DNA from 4 places in the Xanthomonas sp. WHRI 1810A genome. Region 2 is predicted to be linked to each of the others. Evidence: predicted binding sites of a transcription regulator. Region 2 holds the regulator's gene; each other region holds the start of a gene.
The links. The regulator FliA, encoded in region 2, starts transcription of late flagellar genes. The targets are predictions, from matches to a motif close to TAAAGTTTNNCNNNCNNNGGCCGATAA.
Positions count from the first base shown of each region.

Region 1: ABQX22_RS04450 (methyl-accepting chemotaxis protein) is a predicted target of FliA. The motif match lies at 1,582-1,608, and genes of this name have one in related genera.
Region 3: ABQX22_RS26840 (methyl-accepting chemotaxis protein) is a predicted target of FliA. The motif match lies at 2,533-2,559, and genes of this name have one in related genera.
Region 4: ABQX22_RS13795 (methyl-accepting chemotaxis protein) is a predicted target of FliA. The motif match lies at 2,162-2,188, and genes of this name have one in related genera.

Region 1 is NZ_JBEGED010000002.1:247,618-252,282, reverse strand. It holds gene ABQX22_RS04450 (methyl-accepting chemotaxis protein) at 1-1,495, opposite strand, end outside; gene ABQX22_RS04445 (EAL domain-containing protein) at 1,848-2,669, opposite strand; gene ABQX22_RS04440 (PAS domain-containing hybrid sensor histidine kinase/response regulator) at 3,031-4,665, shown strand, end outside.
Region 2 is NZ_JBEGED010000005.1:135,540-140,204, reverse strand. It holds gene flhF (flagellar biosynthesis protein FlhF) at 1-65, shown strand, start outside; gene fleN (flagellar synthesis regulator FleN) at 184-1,017, shown strand; gene fliA (RNA polymerase sigma factor FliA) at 1,014-1,754, shown strand; gene cheY (chemotaxis response regulator CheY) at 1,906-2,292, shown strand; gene ABQX22_RS09925 (protein phosphatase CheZ) at 2,333-3,100, shown strand; gene ABQX22_RS09920 (chemotaxis protein CheA) at 3,225-4,665, shown strand, end outside.
Region 3 is NZ_JBEGED010000001.1:533,716-538,380, forward strand. It holds gene rhlB (ATP-dependent RNA helicase RhlB) at 1-1,068, shown strand, start outside; partial or broken gene ABQX22_RS26835 (FIST signal transduction protein) at 1,251-2,405, shown strand; gene ABQX22_RS26840 (methyl-accepting chemotaxis protein) at 2,778-3,272, shown strand; gene ABQX22_RS02405 (DUF799 domain-containing protein) at 3,396-4,058, opposite strand; gene ABQX22_RS02410 (DUF4810 domain-containing protein) at 4,055-4,426, opposite strand; gene ABQX22_RS02415 (CsgG/HfaB family protein) at 4,449-4,665, opposite strand, start outside.
Region 4 is NZ_JBEGED010000008.1:110,953-115,617, reverse strand. It holds gene ABQX22_RS13800 (hypothetical protein) at 1-210, opposite strand, end outside; gene ABQX22_RS13795 (methyl-accepting chemotaxis protein) at 491-2,116, opposite strand; gene ABQX22_RS13790 (glycoside hydrolase family 108 protein) at 2,786-3,304, opposite strand; gene ABQX22_RS13785 (helix-turn-helix domain-containing protein) at 3,435-3,806, shown strand; gene ABQX22_RS13780 (hypothetical protein) at 3,922-4,665, opposite strand, start outside.

The DNA.
Region 1 (4,665 bases), on a different contig from region 2:
GCTCCACATTTTGCGCCACGCTTGCACTGGCCTGGCTTTGTTCGGAGGTGGCCCCCGCCACTTCGCGCACCTGCACCAAGGTGGCCGAGGCTTCCGCATTGATTTCGCGCAGGGCGGAGGCTGCTTGCCCGGCCAATGCCACGCCGTGGGCGACTTGCGGGGTAATTTCTGTCATGCCCTTCACCACGCGTCCGGTGTCGGTCTGGATCGCGCTGATCATGGTCATGATTTCTTCAGTGGCCAACGCTGTACGCTGCGCCAGGCTACGCACCTCATCGGCTACCACGGCAAAGCCCCGACCCTGTTCACCGGCCCTGGCAGCTTCGATAGCGGCATTCAGGGCCAGCAAATTAGTCTGGCTGGCGATGTTTTTGATGGTCGTGGTAATGCTGTCGATTTCGTTGGTGCGCTTGACCAGGCCGAGGATCAGGGCCGAGGCATCGGCAAGCTGCGTCGATACTGTGTGAATAGCCCCAGTCACCTCGTTGACCAATTGCTCCCCCCGACCTGCCAACTCAAGCGAACGCTCCGAGTTACGTTCGGTTTCGCGGGCATTATTTGAAATATGGTCAATAGTCACCGACATTTCTTCAATGGCCGCAGCGGTCAGAGTGGTCGCCTCGGAAGTATGCTGCGAAGCACTGTCAATATGCTGCATCTGCTCAGTCAACCCCACAGAAGCGCTGCCCAACTGGTCAGCGCCGCGCTGGATACCGACAATCATCTCGCGCAGGCTGCCCTGCATTCTGGCCACCGCGGCCAGCAGGCTATCGGGCTTGAGGTGGCCATCCACCTGCCGGCTCAAATCACCTTCCGCAATGGCGCGTGCCACCTCCGTGGCAAAGGTCGGCTCGCCCCCTAAGCTTCGGTAGATACTGCGCGACATACGGTAAGCCAATATTGCGACGCCAGCCAACACCAGCAAGCCGATCAAGCCAAAATTCAATGCCAGGCGCTGATAGGCGGCATTAATGTCGTCAACGTAGATTCCGTAGCCCACGTACCAGTCCCAGCCGTTGACCTTGGCCAGGCCATTGATCTTCGGAACGAGTGTGTCTGCGCCAGGGCGTTTGACCAAGTCATCGAAATAGGCAAAGGGGGCATCCTGGAGGTGGTCCAGGTAGTTTTGCCAAGTAGTCTTACCATTGGGCAAGGTGGCACCCACATCCACTTTTCCTATTAAGTTCGGGTTGGGGTGCACCAAGCTGACTGCGTTTACCGTGCGCGCCCAGATGTAGGCATTGCTGCCGTCCCTCAAACTGCTCAGGGCTTCAATCGCTCTAGCCTGTGCTTCTTCCCTTGTTAGTTTTCCGCTCTTTTCCAGCCCTTGAAAGTAACCGACCTGCTGCACGGCCAATTTCAATACGGAATGAATTTCCGAACGTTTGTCTTCTAGCATCGTGGTGCGCAAGGTGGCCAAGGCTAATGCTGAAATAACCGCGAGACCCAGCAGGGCACAGGCGACAATAAGCAGCAAACGACTGGAGAGTTTCATACGGCAGGGGGTCCTGTTGTTGCGCGTTTCGACTCACGTTCTATGAAGTTCAGTGATATCGGGGCGGCGGAAAGCTGAAGCCCATTGCATCGGCGCATGAAAAGCAATCTTTAACGTTGGAAGACCGTCAGCCGGCATTGCTCGATCGATTGCAATAACGGCTGCTGCGTGAAATGAATCAGCATTACGTTGACGACGTGTTGAGCCATGGGCGTTGCCGAATGGGCGACCATGGCCTATTTACGCCAACTCAATCCAGTCCGGAGTAGACCGCGTGATCGTTTCCAATTACGGCGGTCTGCAACCGGACAATGCATTCACGCCTATGGACGTATGACGGTGGATCGTTGTGTCAGCCCGCAAGGCCAGGATTACCCAGACTGAGGCGCTCCACATCGCCGCCGAATGACACAGGAGGCAGCGCTCTCAACTGAGGCCGGGCAAACAGGTAGCCTTGCATCAGATCGATACCCAACGCCGAGAGGGCCACGCACTCTTCATGGGTCTCGATACCCTCGGCTATCACCACGATGTTCAAGCGCTCGGCAACCAATACGATGCCTTCAACGATTGCCCGGCGAACACTGTCCCGATCAATACCGCGGGTAAGTGCCATGTCGATCTTCAGCACTTTGGGCTGAAAGGTGGCCAGCAGATTCAGGCCGGAATAGCCTGAGCCGAAGTCGTCAATCGCCGTGGTGAACCCTTGACGGTCGTACTCTTCGAAGATCGACTTCAAATGCTCCGGGTCTTCAACGCGCTCGCCTTCCGTGACCTCGAACATCAGTCTGTCCAGCGGAAAGTCGAACAACTTCGCCGCTTCCAATGTCGCCCGGATGCACGTTTCTGCGCGGTAAACCGCTTTAGGCAGAAAGTTGATGCTCAGCTTGCAGTCGGGAATCGAAAGAAGCCCCAACTGCGCAGCCAGTTCGATGGCTTTGACGCGGCAGGCCTGATCAAAACGGTATCGGTTGTTGTCATTCACCCTGCCCAGAATGCTGCCAGCCGATTCCCCGTTGACGCCCCTGACCAGCGCTTCATAGGCGTAGGGCATCTGGGTCCTGACATTGATGATGGGCTGAAAAGCCATGGTGAAGTCGAATCCAAGGCCTTCGAGGTTTCTACACTCAGCACAGCCAACGGACTTGAAGACAGGAATACTCCTGAGCGTCATACCTGGTGCCTCCTACATGAATACGGCAAGTACAAAAAGGTCATCGTTATGCATCGGCCGAAGTTCAGGTTTCTTGAATGATTGCTCACGATTCGAAGCACTGGAACTCGCACCCTTGTTTCACGCTTGGTAGCGGACGATGTTTATATCGCAGGCATCAAACTTAACCTTCAAGTAGAGGGTAGAAAAACATTAACTAATCCAATTGAGTGAAGTGTAGGAACTTGGGGGGTTGGACGCGAAGTGTAAGACCGGGTGAACATCGATCCTGCGCGGCTGGAACCGATCCGCGCGCACTGATGCGTGCGTCCTTGTGAGAGAATCGCGGTGTTACCCATTCTTTCCGCCCCGAGACCTGTGCATGTCCTACCGCGCCCCACAAGATCTGGCGCTCGATCTTGCCCTTTCCAGCCTGCTTGATACTCAAGTCCGCGAGGGTCATTACCCCAGCGTCGAGGCTGCACGCAGTGCGGTGTTGAGGATTATGCAGGCCCGACAGGCGAACGGGCGAGACGTCACGGCGGAGCCCTCGAATGAAACGGCGCTGCATGATTCCATGGACTTTGCGCGCCTGGCGCTCTCGGCGGTCAGCGGCGTGGGGGTCTGGACGTACGAGGTGTCCAACGACTGCTTTTACTGCGACGCCGGCATCAGCGAGCTGTATGGCATTGACCCGGTGAAAGCGGCAGCGGGGATAAAACGCCATGACTTTCTGGCCAACGTCCACGCCGACGACCTGGCGGCCCTGCGCAAGACGATGGCCGGAGGTCTGGTGGACAGCGGTGATCTTGAGCTTGAATACCGCATCGTTCACCCCGACGGCGGGATCCGCTGGGTACTGTCTCGCGGGCATACCTATTTCAGCAGCGCCGGCGCTCCGGTTCGGCGCACCGGTGTCGGCATCGAGATGACGGCTCAGCGATTGCTGGAGCAGCAGCTCAGGCAGAGCCAGAAGATGGAGGCGGTCGGTCAACTCACCGGCGGCCTGGCCCACGACTTCAATAACATGCTCGCCGGCGTGATGGGCAGCCTGGAGCTGCTCAAGTTGCGTATCACCCAGGGACGATTTGACGAAACGCAGCGCTACCTGGAGACAGCCCAAGGCGCTGCCGGGCGCGCCGCCGCGTTGACCCATCGGCTGTTGGCGTTCTCACGCCGGCAAACGCTGGCGCCCCGCCCGACCGACCTTCCCCGCCTCGTCGCCGGCATGCGTGACCTCATTCGAAGCACGGTGGGCCCCGCCGTGCAGGTCGACACCTACCACGAGGCGACGTCATGGTCGGCACTGATCGATGCCAACCAGCTGGAAAACGCGCTGCTCAATCTGTGCATCAACGCCCGTGACGCCATGCCGTCCGGTGGCACGCTGGTCATTCGCACCGGGACCTGCGTGCTGGACGAGCCCACGGCATCGGACGACGACCTGCCGCCCGGCGAATACCTGACCATGAGCGTGTGCGACACCGGCAGCGGTATGAGCAACGACGTGCTGGCCCACGCGTTCGATCCGTTTTTTACCACCAAGCCCATGGGCGAAGGCACGGGCCTGGGGCTGTCGATGATTTACGGCTTCATCCGCCAGTCGGGCGGCATGGTACGCATCCAGTCCCTGCCCGGCGCGGGCACGACCATGACCTTGGTGCTGCCAAGATCCCAGACCCAAGCGGTGACCGTCGATGCGCGGACCGCAGCGCTACCCCGTGCCTTGGCCGAACGCGAGCAAACGGTCCTGGTCATTGACGATGACGCCACGATTCGGATGCTGATCGCCGCCCTCTTGAAGGATTTGGGTTACACCGTCCACTCGGCAGCCGACGGCGCGAGCGGGCTCGAAGCGCTTCGATCGGACCTGCCGATAAGCCTCCTGCTCACGGACGTCGGTTTGCCGGGCGGCATCAACGTACGTCAGGTAGCGGACGCCGCCAGAACCTTGCGCCCGGGCCTTAAGGTGCTCTTCATCACCGGATACGTGCAGGACGCGCTGACCTGGCACAGC
Region 2 (4,665 bases):
GCGAGGAAGCGATGGCGGATATGTTTGCGGATCTTTATCACAGCCCTGGCAAGCGCGTGGGTTAGGTGAAGAATATGACACTGGAATGCACCCACTTCGCTGGTCTGCCAGGCATTGTTCGTACCACGAACGTGCAGCCCGACATGTGGCTTAGGTCTAAGCAAGACAAGGTAAACAATTAACATGGGCAGCATGCATCCCGTACAGGTTATTGCAGTGACCGGTGGCAAAGGTGGCGTAGGCAAGACGAACGTGTCGGTGAACCTTTCACTGGCGCTGGCCGAGCTTGGACGCCGCGTCATGTTGCTGGACGCCGATCTGGGTCTGGCCAACGTCGACGTGCTGCTGGGGCTTACGCCAAAACGCACCCTTGCCGACGTCGTTGAAGGTCGATGCGAGCTGCGCGACGTCCTGCTGCAGGGCCCGGGCGGTATCCGCATCGTGCCGGCGGCGTCCGGCACCCAGAGCATGGTCCACCTGACCCCGGCGCAACACGCAGGGCTGATTCAGGCGTTCAGCGACATCGGCGACAACCTGGACGTGCTGGTGATCGACACCGCTGCCGGGATCGGCGAGTCGGTGGTGAGTTTCGTGCGCGCCGCCCAGGAAGTGCTGCTGGTGGTGTGCGACGAGCCGACCTCGATCACGGACGCCTACGCCCTGATCAAGTTGCTCAACCGCGACTACGGCATGAACCGTTTCCGGGTCCTGGCCAACATGGCACAGAGCCCGCAGGAAGGTCGCAACCTGTTCGCCAAGCTGACCAAGGTCACCGACCGCTTCCTCGACGTCGCCCTGCAGTACGTAGGCGCGGTGCCGTACGACGAATGCGTGCGCAAGGCCGTGCAGAAACAACGCGCGGTGTACGAAGCGTTTCCCCGTTCCAAGTGCTCGCTGGCGTTCAAGGCCATCGCGCAGAAAGTGGACACCTGGCCGCTGCCGGCCAATCCGCGTGGGCATCTCGAATTTTTCGTCGAACGCCTGGTGCATCAGACCAGCGCAGGGCCAGTGTCATGACAGCAAGTGGGTATCGCATGTACAGCAAATCGTCCCGTGATTCCCAGTATGAGCTGATCGAGCGCTATGCGCCCTTGGTCAAGCGGATTGCCTATCACTTGCTGGCGCGTCTGCCAGCCAGCGTGCAGGTCGAAGACTTGATCCAGGCCGGCATGATCGGGCTGCTCGAAGTGTCGACCAAGTACGACTCCACCAAAGGCGCCAGCTTTGAAACCTACGCCGGGATTCGTATCCGTGGCGCGATGCTCGATGAAGTGCGCAAGGGTGACTGGGCGCCTCGCTCGGTGCACCGCAACACGCGCATGGTCAGCGACGCGATTCGTTCAATCGAAGCGAAAACCGGGCGTGACGCTAAAGATCACGAAGTTGCGGCCGAACTCCAATTGAGTCTCGACGATTACTACGGGATTTTGAACGATACCTTGGGCAGCCGGCTGTTCAGTTTCGACGACCTGTTACAGGACGGCGAACATGAAGGGCTGCACGAGGACGGCGCAAGCCAGTCGCTCGAGCCGTCGCGGGATCTGGAAGACGAGCGTTTCCAGAGCGCGTTGGCCGAGGCCATCGCCAATCTGCCAGAGCGTGAACGCCTGGTGTTGGCGCTGTACTACGACGAAGAGCTGAACCTCAAGGAAATCGGTGAGGTCCTGGGTGTCAGCGAATCACGGGTCAGCCAGTTGCACAGCCAGTGCGCCGCGCGTTTGCGAGGGCGTCTGGGAGAATGGCGAGCACGTTGACAGACCCGCAACGCACGTTGCGTGTCGTGTTCTGCCGCATTTATTTGCCAAGCCCGTCGTGGTTTCGTGCAGCCCGGTCAGCGAGCTGTGCCGGTATTGATTGAACGCGCGTCCAGGTGCTGGACGCGTTAAAGACTGCTTGGAGGTCGAATTGGACAAGAACATGAAAATCCTCATCGTTGATGACTTCTCAACGATGCGGCGGATCATAAAAAACCTGTTGCGTGACCTTGGGTTCACCAACACGGCCGAAGCAGATGACGGCATCACCGCCTTGCCGATGTTGCAAAGCGGCTCGTTTGATTTTCTGGTGACCGACTGGAACATGCCGGGCATGTCCGGCATCGACCTGCTGCGTCAGGTGCGTGCCGACGAGCGCCTGCGCAGTCTGCCGGTGTTGATGGTCACCGCTGAAGCCAAGCGTGAGCAGATCATCGAAGCCGCACAGGCCGGTGTCAACGGGTACGTCGTCAAGCCTTTCACAGCGCAAGTACTGAAAGAAAAAATCGAGAAGATATTCGAGCGCGTCAATAGCTGATGTTCGCTGCGAGGGCGCTATGGATTCCAAAGATTCGACAATGGGTGACTTTGAGTCAACCCTGAAGAAACACGCACAGCAGCTGGTCGAAAGCCTTGAAAAAGGCAAGTTCGGCGACGCCGTGCAACTGATCCATGAGCTGAACCAGACCCGGGATCGCGGCCTGTATCAGGAAGTCGGCAAGCTGACGCGTGAGCTGCACAGCGCCATCGTCAACTTCCAGATCGACCCGAGCATGCCCCAGGCCGAAGAGGTCTCTCAGATCACCGACGCGACAGAGCGCTTGTCGTACGTGGTCCGGCTGACCGAGAACGCAGCCAATCGGACCATGGATCTGGTGGAGCAAAGCACCCCGTTGATGAACGGGCTCACCACCGACGCCCAGGCCTTGAGCGCCGACTGGGGCCGCTTCATGCGGCGCGAGATCAGTGCCGAAGAGTTTCGCGACCTGGCCCGCCGTGTCGACACGTTCCTGACCCGCAGCGAGCAGGAGACCCACGAAGTGGCGGGCCACCTGAACAACATTCTGCTGGCCCAGGATTACCAGGACCTCACCGGTCAGGTGATCAAGCGCGTGACGCAGTTGGTGACCGAAGTCGAGAGCAACCTGCTCAAGCTGGTACTCATGGCCAGCCAGGTCGACCGCTTCGCGGGCATCGAACACGACCAGGAAGTCTTCCGTCAGCAAAAAGAACAGGAAAAACTTCACTCCAAGGGTGAAGGTCCGCAGATTCATGCCGATAAACGTGAAGACGTCGTATCCGGTCAGGATGATGTAGACGATCTGCTATCCAGCCTGGGTTTCTAGGTTCTGAGTCAACAGCGGTGGTGAGCCGGCGGCGTGATGTTTGACCGCCCCCGGATCACCCCCACTGACGGCTTAGCCCACGACCTGGATCGGTTGACGGTTAAATTTTAGGAGCACCCCCCCAATGAGCTTCGGCGCCGATGAAGAAATCCTTCAGGATTTTCTGGTTGAGGCCGGCGAGATTCTGGAGCAACTGTCCGAGCAACTGGTCGAGCTGGAAAGCCGCCCGGATGACGCTGACTTGCTCAATGCAATTTTTCGCGGTTTTCACACTGTAAAAGGGGGCGCCGGCTTCCTCCAGCTCAATGAGCTGGTTGAATGCTGCCACATCGCCGAAAACGTCTTCGACATCCTGCGCAAAGGTGAGCGCCGGGTCGATTCCGAGCTCATGGACGTGGTGCTTGAAGCCCTGGACGCGGTCAACGCCATGTTCGGCGAAGTCCGTGAACGCACCGAAGTCACCCCGGCAACGCCGGAGTTACTGGCTGCGCTGGCGCGTCTGGCCGAGCCTGCTGCTGCGGACGAAGTGGCCGTCGCCGCTCCCGTAGCTGCCGAGCCTGTCGCCGACCCGTCGGACGACATCACCGATGACGAATTCGAGCAATTGCTGGATTCGCTCAACGCCGTCAAGGCCCAGGCCGCCGGCGGCAAAGTATCCGCGCCGATCGCCGCGCCGGTTGCCCCTGCGCCGCCCGCTGCCGCACCGGCTGCCAAAGCCAGCGACGACATCACCGACGCCGAATTTGAATCGCTGCTGGATCAACTGCACGGCAAGGGCCAGTTCGCCGTGGATGCGGTGGCAACCCCTGCGCCGCCAGCCCCGGCGGTCAGCACCTCGTCCGATGAAATCACCGACGACGAATTTGAATCGCTGCTGGACCAGTTGCACGGCAAAGGCAGCTTCTCGGTCGATTCTACCGTCACCGACTTGCCAGTTGCTGACGCCCCGGTAGCCCCACCTGCACCTGCCGCCAGCGGTGGCAAACCGTCGGACGAAATCAGCGACAACGAATTCGAAGACCTGCTGGACCAACTGCACGGCAAGGGCAAGTTCGAGCCTGACGCCATTGCCAGCGCCCCGGCTGCGGTCTCGGCACCGGCCAAAAAAGCCGAGCCTGCAAAATCGCCGGCGCCTGCTGCACCCCCTGCGGCCAAGGCGGCTGCGCCTGCCAAAGCCGCTGCGCCTGCGGCCGAGAAGTCCGAAGCCGAAACCACTGTGCGGGTTGACACCGCGCGGCTGGACGAAATCATGAACATGGTCGGCGAACTGGTGCTGGTGCGTAACCGCCTGGTGCGCCTGGGTGCCAACAGCGCAGACGAAGCCATGTCCAAGGCCGTGTCCAATCTGGACGTGGTCACCGCTGACTTGCAGACCGCGGTGATGAAGACGCGGATGCAGCCGATCAAGAAAGTCTTCGGCCGCTTCCCGCGACTGGTCCGCGATCTGGCGCGTCAGTTGAAGAAAGAAATCGCTCTGGAACTGGTGGGTGAAGAAACCGACCTGGACAAGAACCTGGTCGAGGCACTGGCCGATCCGCTGGTCCACTTGGTGCGCAACGCGGTCG
Region 3 (4,665 bases), on a different contig from region 2:
ATTGGCCGCGCGCAGACCGGCACCGGCAAGACCGCCGCGTTCCTGATCTCGATCATCACCCAGTTGCAGCAGACGCCACCGCCCAAGGAACGCTACATGGGCGAGCCACGTGCGCTGATCATTGCGCCCACCCGCGAGCTGGTGGTGCAGATCGCCAAAGACGCCGAGCTGCTGACCAAGTACACCGGCCTTAACGTCATGACGTTCGTGGGCGGCATGGATTTCGACAAGCAACTCAAGCAGCTTGAAGCCCGCCACTGCGACATCCTGGTGGCCACGCCCGGTCGTTTGCTGGACTTCAACCAGCGCGGCGAAGTGCACCTGGACATGGTCGAAGTCATGGTCCTGGACGAAGCCGACCGCATGCTCGACATGGGTTTCATCCCGCAGGTGCGTTCGATCATTCGCCAGACCCCGCACAAGGGCGAGCGTCAGACCCTGCTGTTCTCCGCGACCTTCACCGAAGACGTGATGAACCTCGCCAAGCAGTGGACCACGGACCCGTCCATCGTCGAAATCGAATCCCTCAACGTCGCCAGCGATACGGTTGAACAGCACGTTTACGCCGTGGCCGGTGCCGACAAATACAAGCTGCTGTACAACCTCGTCACCGACAACGGTTGGGCGCGGGTGATGGTGTTCGCCAACCGCAAGGATGAAGTGCGGCGCATCGAAGAACGCCTGGTGCGTGACGGTGTGAACGCGGCGCAGCTCTCGGGCGATGTGCCGCAGCACAAACGCATCAAGACCCTGGAAGGCTTTCGCGAAGGCAAGATTCGCGTGCTGGTGGCCACCGATGTCGCCGGTCGCGGGATTCACATCGATGGCATCAGCCATGTGATCAACTTCACGCTGCCGGAAGTGCCGGACGACTACGTCCACCGTATCGGCCGTACCGGTCGCGCGGGCGCCGATGGCGTGTCGATCAGCTTCGCCGGGGAAGATGACTCCTATCAGTTGCCGGCCATCGAAGAAAAGCTCGGTCGCAAGATCAGCTGCGAAACCCCGCCGACGCATCTGTTGCGTGCGGTGGTGCGTCAGCCCAAATCTGAACCTGCCGTCGAGTAATCCCCCGTTCCGCTCGCGGCGACGCTCATTGCCGCGCAGCGGGGGTATATCCCCACAGATCGGCGCCTCTTTCGGGGATGATCCGCCAAACGGTCTGACGCCAGATCTCAGCTTTTACCCTCCCAAGCCGATAGCTCAGCCAATAGAAGGTCTTCAAGGCCTTTACTTATTGGATATCGCTCATGAGTTTCTTTTCTCGATTCAAGTCAATCGCCTCCGACAAAACCGGCGTGCTGACGGTCGTGACCACCGCCAGAGAGCTGAGTGCTCAACTGGCGGCCCTGCGTTTCGAGCCTGTTTACCTGACCGGCTTCGTGTCACCGCATGTCGACCTGGAGCAGGCGGCTCGCGCAATCGCCCAGCGATTTCCCAACGCCACACTGAGCCTGTGCACCACCTCGGGTGAGCTGCATTCGGCAGGCGATGGCCTTTACTGCGCCACCGGCAATACGTGGGACAGGATCGTGCTGGCCATGTTTGACGCCAGCGTCATCGCGTCAGCCGAATGCGTACACATCCCCCTGCACAGCGAAGACATTCGCGGTCAGGGGCGCGCGCTGCCCATGCGCGAGCGGCTGGTAAAACTGGTGGATTCAATCAAACGCACCCCGGTGTCGACGGTCATTGATCACCGGGACACGCTGGCCTACGTCACGTTCGACGGGTTATCGGCGTCCGAATCGTTTTTCATGGAAGCCCTTTACGAGTCGGGCCGCTTCCCGTGCCTGTTCGTCGGTGGTTCGGCGGGTGGCAAAAGCGACTTCAAGACCACCGCGATCCACGACGGCAAACGCACCTACGTCAACCACGCCCAGGTGGTGTTTCTCAAGAGCGCAAAAAACACCCGGTTCGGCGTGTTCAAAAGCCAGAACTTCGAGCCGACACCGTTCAGCCTGAGCGTGCTGACCGCGTCCCTGGAAGAGCGTTACATCAGTCAGGTGATCAACGCCCGTGGGGAAATCACCAGCATGGTGACGGCGCTCTGCGAAAAATTCAGCTGCCTGCCTGATCAACTCGAAGGGCACCTGGCCAATTACTCGTTCGCCATTCGCGTGGGCGACGAATTGTTCGTGCGCTCCATCGCCAGGATCGACCAGCAGAGCCAGCGCATTTATCTGTTCTGTGACGTGGCGCCCGGCGAAGAGCTGGTGATGGTCAAGCGTACGCCGCTGGTGGATACCACGCGCGAGGACTTCGCGAAATTCCTGCGCAACAAGCAAGGCACCCCGCTGGTGGGCTTATTGAGCGACTGCATCCTGCGCCGCCTCAACAACGGCGCCGAACTGGGCCGCATGGGTGGCGTGTTCGGCAAGACCCCCGTCGTCGGCTTCTCGACCTTCGGCGAGATCCTGGGCTTGAACCTGAATCAGACCCTGACGGCCGTGTTCTTCTTCCGGGTGCCAGACAACGCCAGCTTCAGCGACGATTACATCGATAACTTCATCGCCTACTACGGTGAGTTCAAAGCGTTTTTCCTGCGCCGCCAGATCAAGAAGCTCTCCGGGCTTAACCATGTGGTGGTCAAGCAGATCGAACAGTTCAAGCTGCGCAACTTCAATTCGGCCATCGACACCAAAGGCCTGGACGAGCACATCAAGCCGGTCTTCTCCGGGCTATCGGATCTGGGCGAGGTGCTGCATCAGGCACACGCGGATCAAGCGGACATCTCGACTCAGCTGCAGCGTTACTCCGGCGAGTTGCATGTGTCCATGGACGAACTGGGTGGCACCATCGACCAGCAAGGGGGCGTCATCGGCAAAGCCAGTGCGACGGTGAATGCCCTGGCAGGGCAAGCGGATGACGTGGTGTTGAGTTCTCGGGAGCTGGCCCAGTCGAGCCTGCGCATTCAGTCCATCGTGCAGGTGATCCAGCAGATTGCCGGGCAGACCAACTTGCTGGCACTTAATGCCGCGATTGAAGCGGCGCGTGCCGGCGAGATGGGCAGAGGTTTTGCCGTCGTGGCAGACGAGGTGCGCAAACTCGCCGAGAAGACTACGCAAAACGCCACCGAGATCGGTTCGGACATCGACCGGCTGAGCAGCGAGATCCGTAAAGTGGCTGAGCACATCGAGCATCAATCCACCGAAGTGGGCACGCTCACCGGCCTGCTGGCAGAACTCGAAGGCTCAAGCCAGCAGACGGCAGGCACGGCCCAGCGCACTCGCCATGTGGCCGATACGTTAATCGGCCTGACGCATCGTTGAAACACGCAGGTAACTGTAGAAGCGAACGTGTTCGCGAAGCGTTTTAGGCTTGCCTGACAAGCCGCTTCGCCAACACGTTGGCTGCTACAGATTGATGCGCGCAACCCGAGAAGGGGCAGATCTTCAGTCAGTGCCGTACTTGGGCGAGCGTGGTCCGTACAGCAGGCCCGCTGGATGACCCGCGGACAACAGACGAGCGCTGGCAATACCGGCAATCGGATGGGCCGCGTCAGTAGAGCTGTTAATAATCTGCTTCACCGCAGCGGTGATCAGCATGCCGATCAAGCCGCCACCACTGTTGTTGCCGCCCTCATCGCTGGAGGCACCGGCGGTACCGGTCCACAGCGTCGTGCCGGTGCGCAGGTCCACCAGTCTGGCGGTCGCCGTCACCAGGGTCTGGCTGCTGATGACCATATAGGTGGTGCCGTACTGAGTCACCTTGATGTACAGGGCCGAATCAGCGCCGAAGATCTCACGCAGCTTGGCGGGCGATGTTTCCTGAATGTCCGTGGCGTTGGTCAGACCGTTCTGCCTGAACGTCTCATCGACCAATCCAACCGGCAGAACGTAGTACCCCGCCTCCGCCAGCGGGAACGTCACCTGGGAGTAAAGGCTATAGGTGGCCTTGACGTCAGGCGACTCGTTGACCGGCGGCATCACCAGGATCGAACGCGGTTTGCTTTCCTTGAACGCCGAATAATCGACAGAGGCTTTCGGTGCGACGCAGCCACCCAGAACGGTTGCAGCCAGCAGACAGGCTGAGAGTTTCAGATAACGTGCGCTCATTTGGAGGCGACTCCTGTCTTGACGTTTCTAAGCAGAAAATCCATGTACGTTGCCGACTCCGGAAACAGCGCTTTCTCGGTGCGCAGCTCCTGAACCATCTGGTCATCCTTGCCCAGGCCGCCATACAGCATGCCCAGTTGCGCGTGATAACCCGGCGGCGGGTTGCCGTTTGTCGCGCGGATCTTTCGCAAGTCTTCTTCCAGCTTGGCGACCTGCACTTCCTTAGGCTCGCCCTTGAAGTACTCGTACACCTCAGGCTGGTAGCTGCCCCATTGGTACAACGTCTTGGGCTGTTGCACACAGCCACCCAGCCACACGGTTGCCGCGACGGCCGCGATCACCCGCAACCCGATCATTTTCTTTGCCATGATGCTGACACTTCCCTGTGAATCAGTTAGTCGTTGGTTTCCAGGCGCCGCTGTCGATAGCGCGCACCATGCTGTTCACCGCCTCACGCATCGCCAGGTCCAGGACCTTGCCGTTGAGCGTCGAGTCGTAGCTGGCGGTGCCGCCGAAGCCGATGATTTCGCGATTGGAGAGTTGGTATTCGCCAGCACCTTGAGTCGAATAAACCACTTCAGAGGTGTTGATGTTGACGATGTTCAGC
Region 4 (4,665 bases), on a different contig from region 2:
ATGCAACAAGTCTGTACGCATCTGTTGAGTGTCATGGTTATCGATTATTTGGGCTCGGCTCAAGGCGAGGACAAATCCCTCACCTTTGGCTGACTCAAGATGCGCTTGAGACATTTGAGTGGCCTCGCGGACAGCACGCATCCGTTCCTGCCAAGCGTGATACACGTCAGGTGGTAGCACTGGATGACGAGGTGATGGCAGGTTGCTCATTGCATCTCCTTGACTGTTAGTAGGGATTGGGTTCGTCCGAATAGTCGGAAATCCATTTAACAATTGCAACCAATCCGAAGCGCACAGCCGCGATAGGCACTATTGGCCTAGGGTGTGTAAAAACACCGAGCACTATTTGAAGCGCGCGCTTTTATGTCGATTCTGAAACATTACCCAGTCCTATAGCGCGGGATTGCGGGCGGCTTTCACAAGCACGTGGTAACCGAAGCAGATGCAGACTGCTATAGAGCTTGCACCAGCGGCCCGGCCCCGGTATTTATCACGTTCTAAAACGTGCAACCATGCGGTTTAAATTGACCGCTAACTGCGACAGCTCGCCACTGGCGGTCAAGGTTAGTCGAGTACCCTCGCTGCTTTGCAGGGCCAAGTCTCGAATGCTGACCAACGCACGATCTACCTCGCGAGCGACGTAGGCTTGCTCTTCCGAAGCCGTCGCGATTTGTTGGTTGCGGTCATCAATCATTTGCGCAGCGTCGGTGATCAATCGCAACGATCGGCCGGCCTCTTCAGCAGTATTTTGGGTACTGTAAACCTCCTGCGAGCTGTCCGCCATCGAAGCAACCACTTGCGAACTGCGCACTTCCATCGAGGACATCATGGTCTCGATTTCCGCTGTTGAGGCCTGTGTTCTATGCGCGAGGGCACGTACTTCGTCAGCGACGACGGCGAAGCCACGACCCTGCTCCCCTGCACGTGCCGCCTCAATGGCGGCATTCAAAGCCAGAAGGTTAGTCTGCTCGGCAATAGAGCGGATCACACCTAACACCTTGCCGATGTTCTGGGTATCTCCAGCCAGTTGCTGTACTTGCTTCGAGGTCTCATCCACGCGATCTTTCAACGTACACATGGCCATGAGGGTTTCGTCGACTTTCGCCTTACCCGCTTCAGCGGCCTGGGTTGATTCTTTAGCCGCTTGCGAGGTGGACGTCGCATTTCGGGCTACCTCTTCAACCGCCGCGCTCATCTGATTGACTGCGGTAGCTGCCTGCTCGATTTCACTATTCTGTTGCTGTAGGGTCTGGTTAGCGCTTTCGGTGATAGCAGTCATCTCCACTGCGGCCGAGCTCAATTGCGCCGAAGCATCAGAAATGTCTGCAATTGTGTCGCGCAAATTTGCTTGCATGGTATTAAGTGCTGTCATAAGGCGGGCGGCTTCGTCCGAACCTGTCACTGTAAGAGACGAGCGCAAATCTCCACCCGCGATTTCCTCTGCCATCTTCAGCGAGGTATTGATGGGCACTACGATGCTGCGGGTCAGTAAAACTGCGAACAGGATGGTTAGGACCAGTGCAACAGCAACAATGAAAGCAATTACATGGTTACTGTGGTCATACACCTCCGACGCTTGAATTCCGGCAATGGCTGCCCCACTGGCATTGTGTTCGCGCAATAATGTAAGCGCATTCTGGTAAGCTTCTGCCCGAACTTTCTGCTCGGTATTAGCATAATCAACGGCCACATCATGCTGTGTTGTGTCCAAATCGCCGATCCGCGCCAGCCCTTCCAAGAATCGCCCCATTAGCCCTGCCGCAAGCTCGAAAGCCTGGCGCTCCTCCTCGTCCGAAATTAGGTTTTTCCGATAGAAATCGGTCCGTTCACTGAGCACATCACTTGCCTTCGCCAATTGAGCGATTGCCATGGTTCGGGCTTCTGGAGTAGTGGCTGCGAGCAGTCGAATGCTTTCCAGACGTGCCTCCAGCACTGCTATCTGAATATCGTCGGTCGTCTGGATGCTGGCCAGCCAGTTTTTTTCTATGTCTTGCTCGGAACCCCGCAGTTTCCCTAGCTGCAAGTAGGAGAACCCGCCCAAGGCGATCACTAAGAGAGTAATTAAGCCAAAACAAAGCGAAGCTCTTGAGGCGATGGTAAACGAGCGGAGGTTCATAGGTTTTCCAGGATCGGCATTATGGAAGGAGAGCTACTCTGCATGCTATCTGCCGACCACGATAAAACTGTAGCTGACGGAGTCGAAAAAAGCGCCGTTGATCCCAGCCTATGTATGAGCTGACGATTTTAAGACAGTAGGCTGTTGGATCGGCCTCCGGCCGTTCCATAACTTTCTCGGACCAACGGCTTTTGTGGGAAGGATTTTCCAACGTCCGATAGCTCAGGTTGCAAAAATCGCCAGCAAACATCTTCAATTCAAAGCAATCAGTTGTGGTTAATTACATCAGCGTCATTCAGACACACCCACTATAACAACGGCCCTGACGATGCCGAAGATGTCCAGCAGCTTGACCGAAGTGATCATTAAGCCAATCAGATCACGCGCCTGAGTGGCAGCTAACTGCCTGGCCCTCGCCCGGTCTCCTGCGACGGCGACATATTGCGCAGCCTCTGGCTACTGTTCATCCAGGCTCGTTTGAGCGTCTATTCGCTATAGCTCGAGCCGCGCATTGGACTGCACTTTTTGAATCCTGACCATCGCATCCGGCTTCACTGCGAGTGCAGCATCACCGCATCCGGATCGTTCGACACGCATAGGACGCTATAAACCAAGGCGACTATTGCGCCGCCTGCCGGGCCGCCGATCACTCGCCCAATATCTGGCAAGTCATGCGTCGACCGCCCCGTATTGAAGATTGCCTGCGACTCGGTTACTCCAGCCCTTTCCGTAAGTCGGCCAGGTCGACAGCTTGGTGATGAACAGCAGACGCTCGGCATTAAGTCGCATGATTACGTCAGTGACGCTCATTCTCTTCACGGCGGCAATCGATTCCGGTCCAATCTGACCGTCATCCACCACGCTAGCCGCGCGCTGGAGCATTCGGATAGCATTTCCATTTCCATTGTTCACGGCAATATCGAACAGCTGGTATGAAATCGCCTGATCGTACTGATCAGCTTTGGCGCGATCCCAAAAGTCGCGCTTGTAGATCGCCTTTGCCTGGTCGATCATGAGGTGTTTGATGTGGATATCTGGATAACTCATGGCCGATATCCCGAACTTTGAGCCATTCAGCAGACCTTGACCAATGACGCCCGTCGTCCAGTTCCCGCGGTCCTTGGGGTCGGTGCTGAAACCACCTTCATGCCCGACAACTCTTTCAAACGCCAGATCGAATCCGGTCATCACTTTTCTCCTAGCATAAACCGCACTTGGCGGGTGGTTATTACTGGTGATAAATAGTCGTCTTGGGCTCAGATTTCCGAACCCATGTAGTCTTCTATTCAGCCTCATTAAAAAGATTTAGGTATTACGGATGAAATTGCTCGGCCGGCGACTGGCACAAGAAAGAAAAAGGATCGGCTTAAGTCAGGCCGCAATCGCGAAGCTTGGCGGGATTAGGGCCAACGCCCAAGCTCACTATGAGTCTGGTAAGCGAAAGCCTGATGCGAACTATCTAGCGTCTATTTCTGAAGCTGGCATCGATGTCAGCTACGTGGTTACCGGCCATAGAACAGATGGACCGCATTTCGATACAGTCCAAAACATAAGGAATGAGTTACACAACCGGCTCTGGGTTACCGCACAAGCACTCGCTGAACTTGCCCAGATACAAAACCCTTCCGATACGCGTACTCCGCGAGACCACCTCGCCGCGTATGTAAAATTTTTGGACAGGAATAATTGAATCTTGCCCACTGCCCTCTCCGGGCTCGGCAGGATGGCGACGATCTCCCTTTCGATAACTTTCAGGCGTTTTTCCTTCCGATAGAAACCCGCCGAAGCGGGTCGATTGAGGATGGTCAGGCGACTTTAAAGAATGCTTCCATCGGCGGGGCAACGGCAGTCGCCTCAATGATCGACGACGCGCGTTCCAGGTGAAGACCGTCGACCGTATAGCCTGGCTTGAACACCAGACCGTCCTCGCCCAAGAGCGACCAGCGATCCAGCTTGAGCCCGTAGCTTGGGTCCGCCATCGCCAGCGCCTTATATTGCTGCACCACTTCGCCCGCGCCCCAGCCAGCGTGCGGCGTCTGTCCGGCCTCGGTCGTGTAGTCGCCGCTCGTATAGGCAATTGGCAGGACTAGCGCGATCTTGTCCGCAGGAATGCCGCCTTCGACCAGCTCATCACGTCGACCATCCACGCGCGCCTTGCCCATTGCCGCGGTGAGTGCGGACGGATTCAGGAAGTCGTTCGTCGGATGCTCAAGGACTGCGCCGGTGCAGTATTTGTAGTAGGCCTGAATGCGTGGCTCGCCCTTGCCCGCCTGGGTGGTGCTGCCCGCGATGGCGAAGTTAAACGCGCCGGGGCGGACCTTGAACATTTTGATCCCGCGCTGAAACCAGGCTGGCCCCGCGAAGACGTTCGCTGGATCGTTGAAGTTCGACGTGATGCTCGTGCCGATGGCCATGAGCGCCGTGGCTTTCTTACTCTTGTGGCGGGCCAGGATGAACGGGTAATACCCGCCGCTGCGCGATACGGGTTCCGTGCCGGTCCAGGTGAAAGCACCGGGCACGTCCACGTCCGACATCGCTGTCGTCCCGTT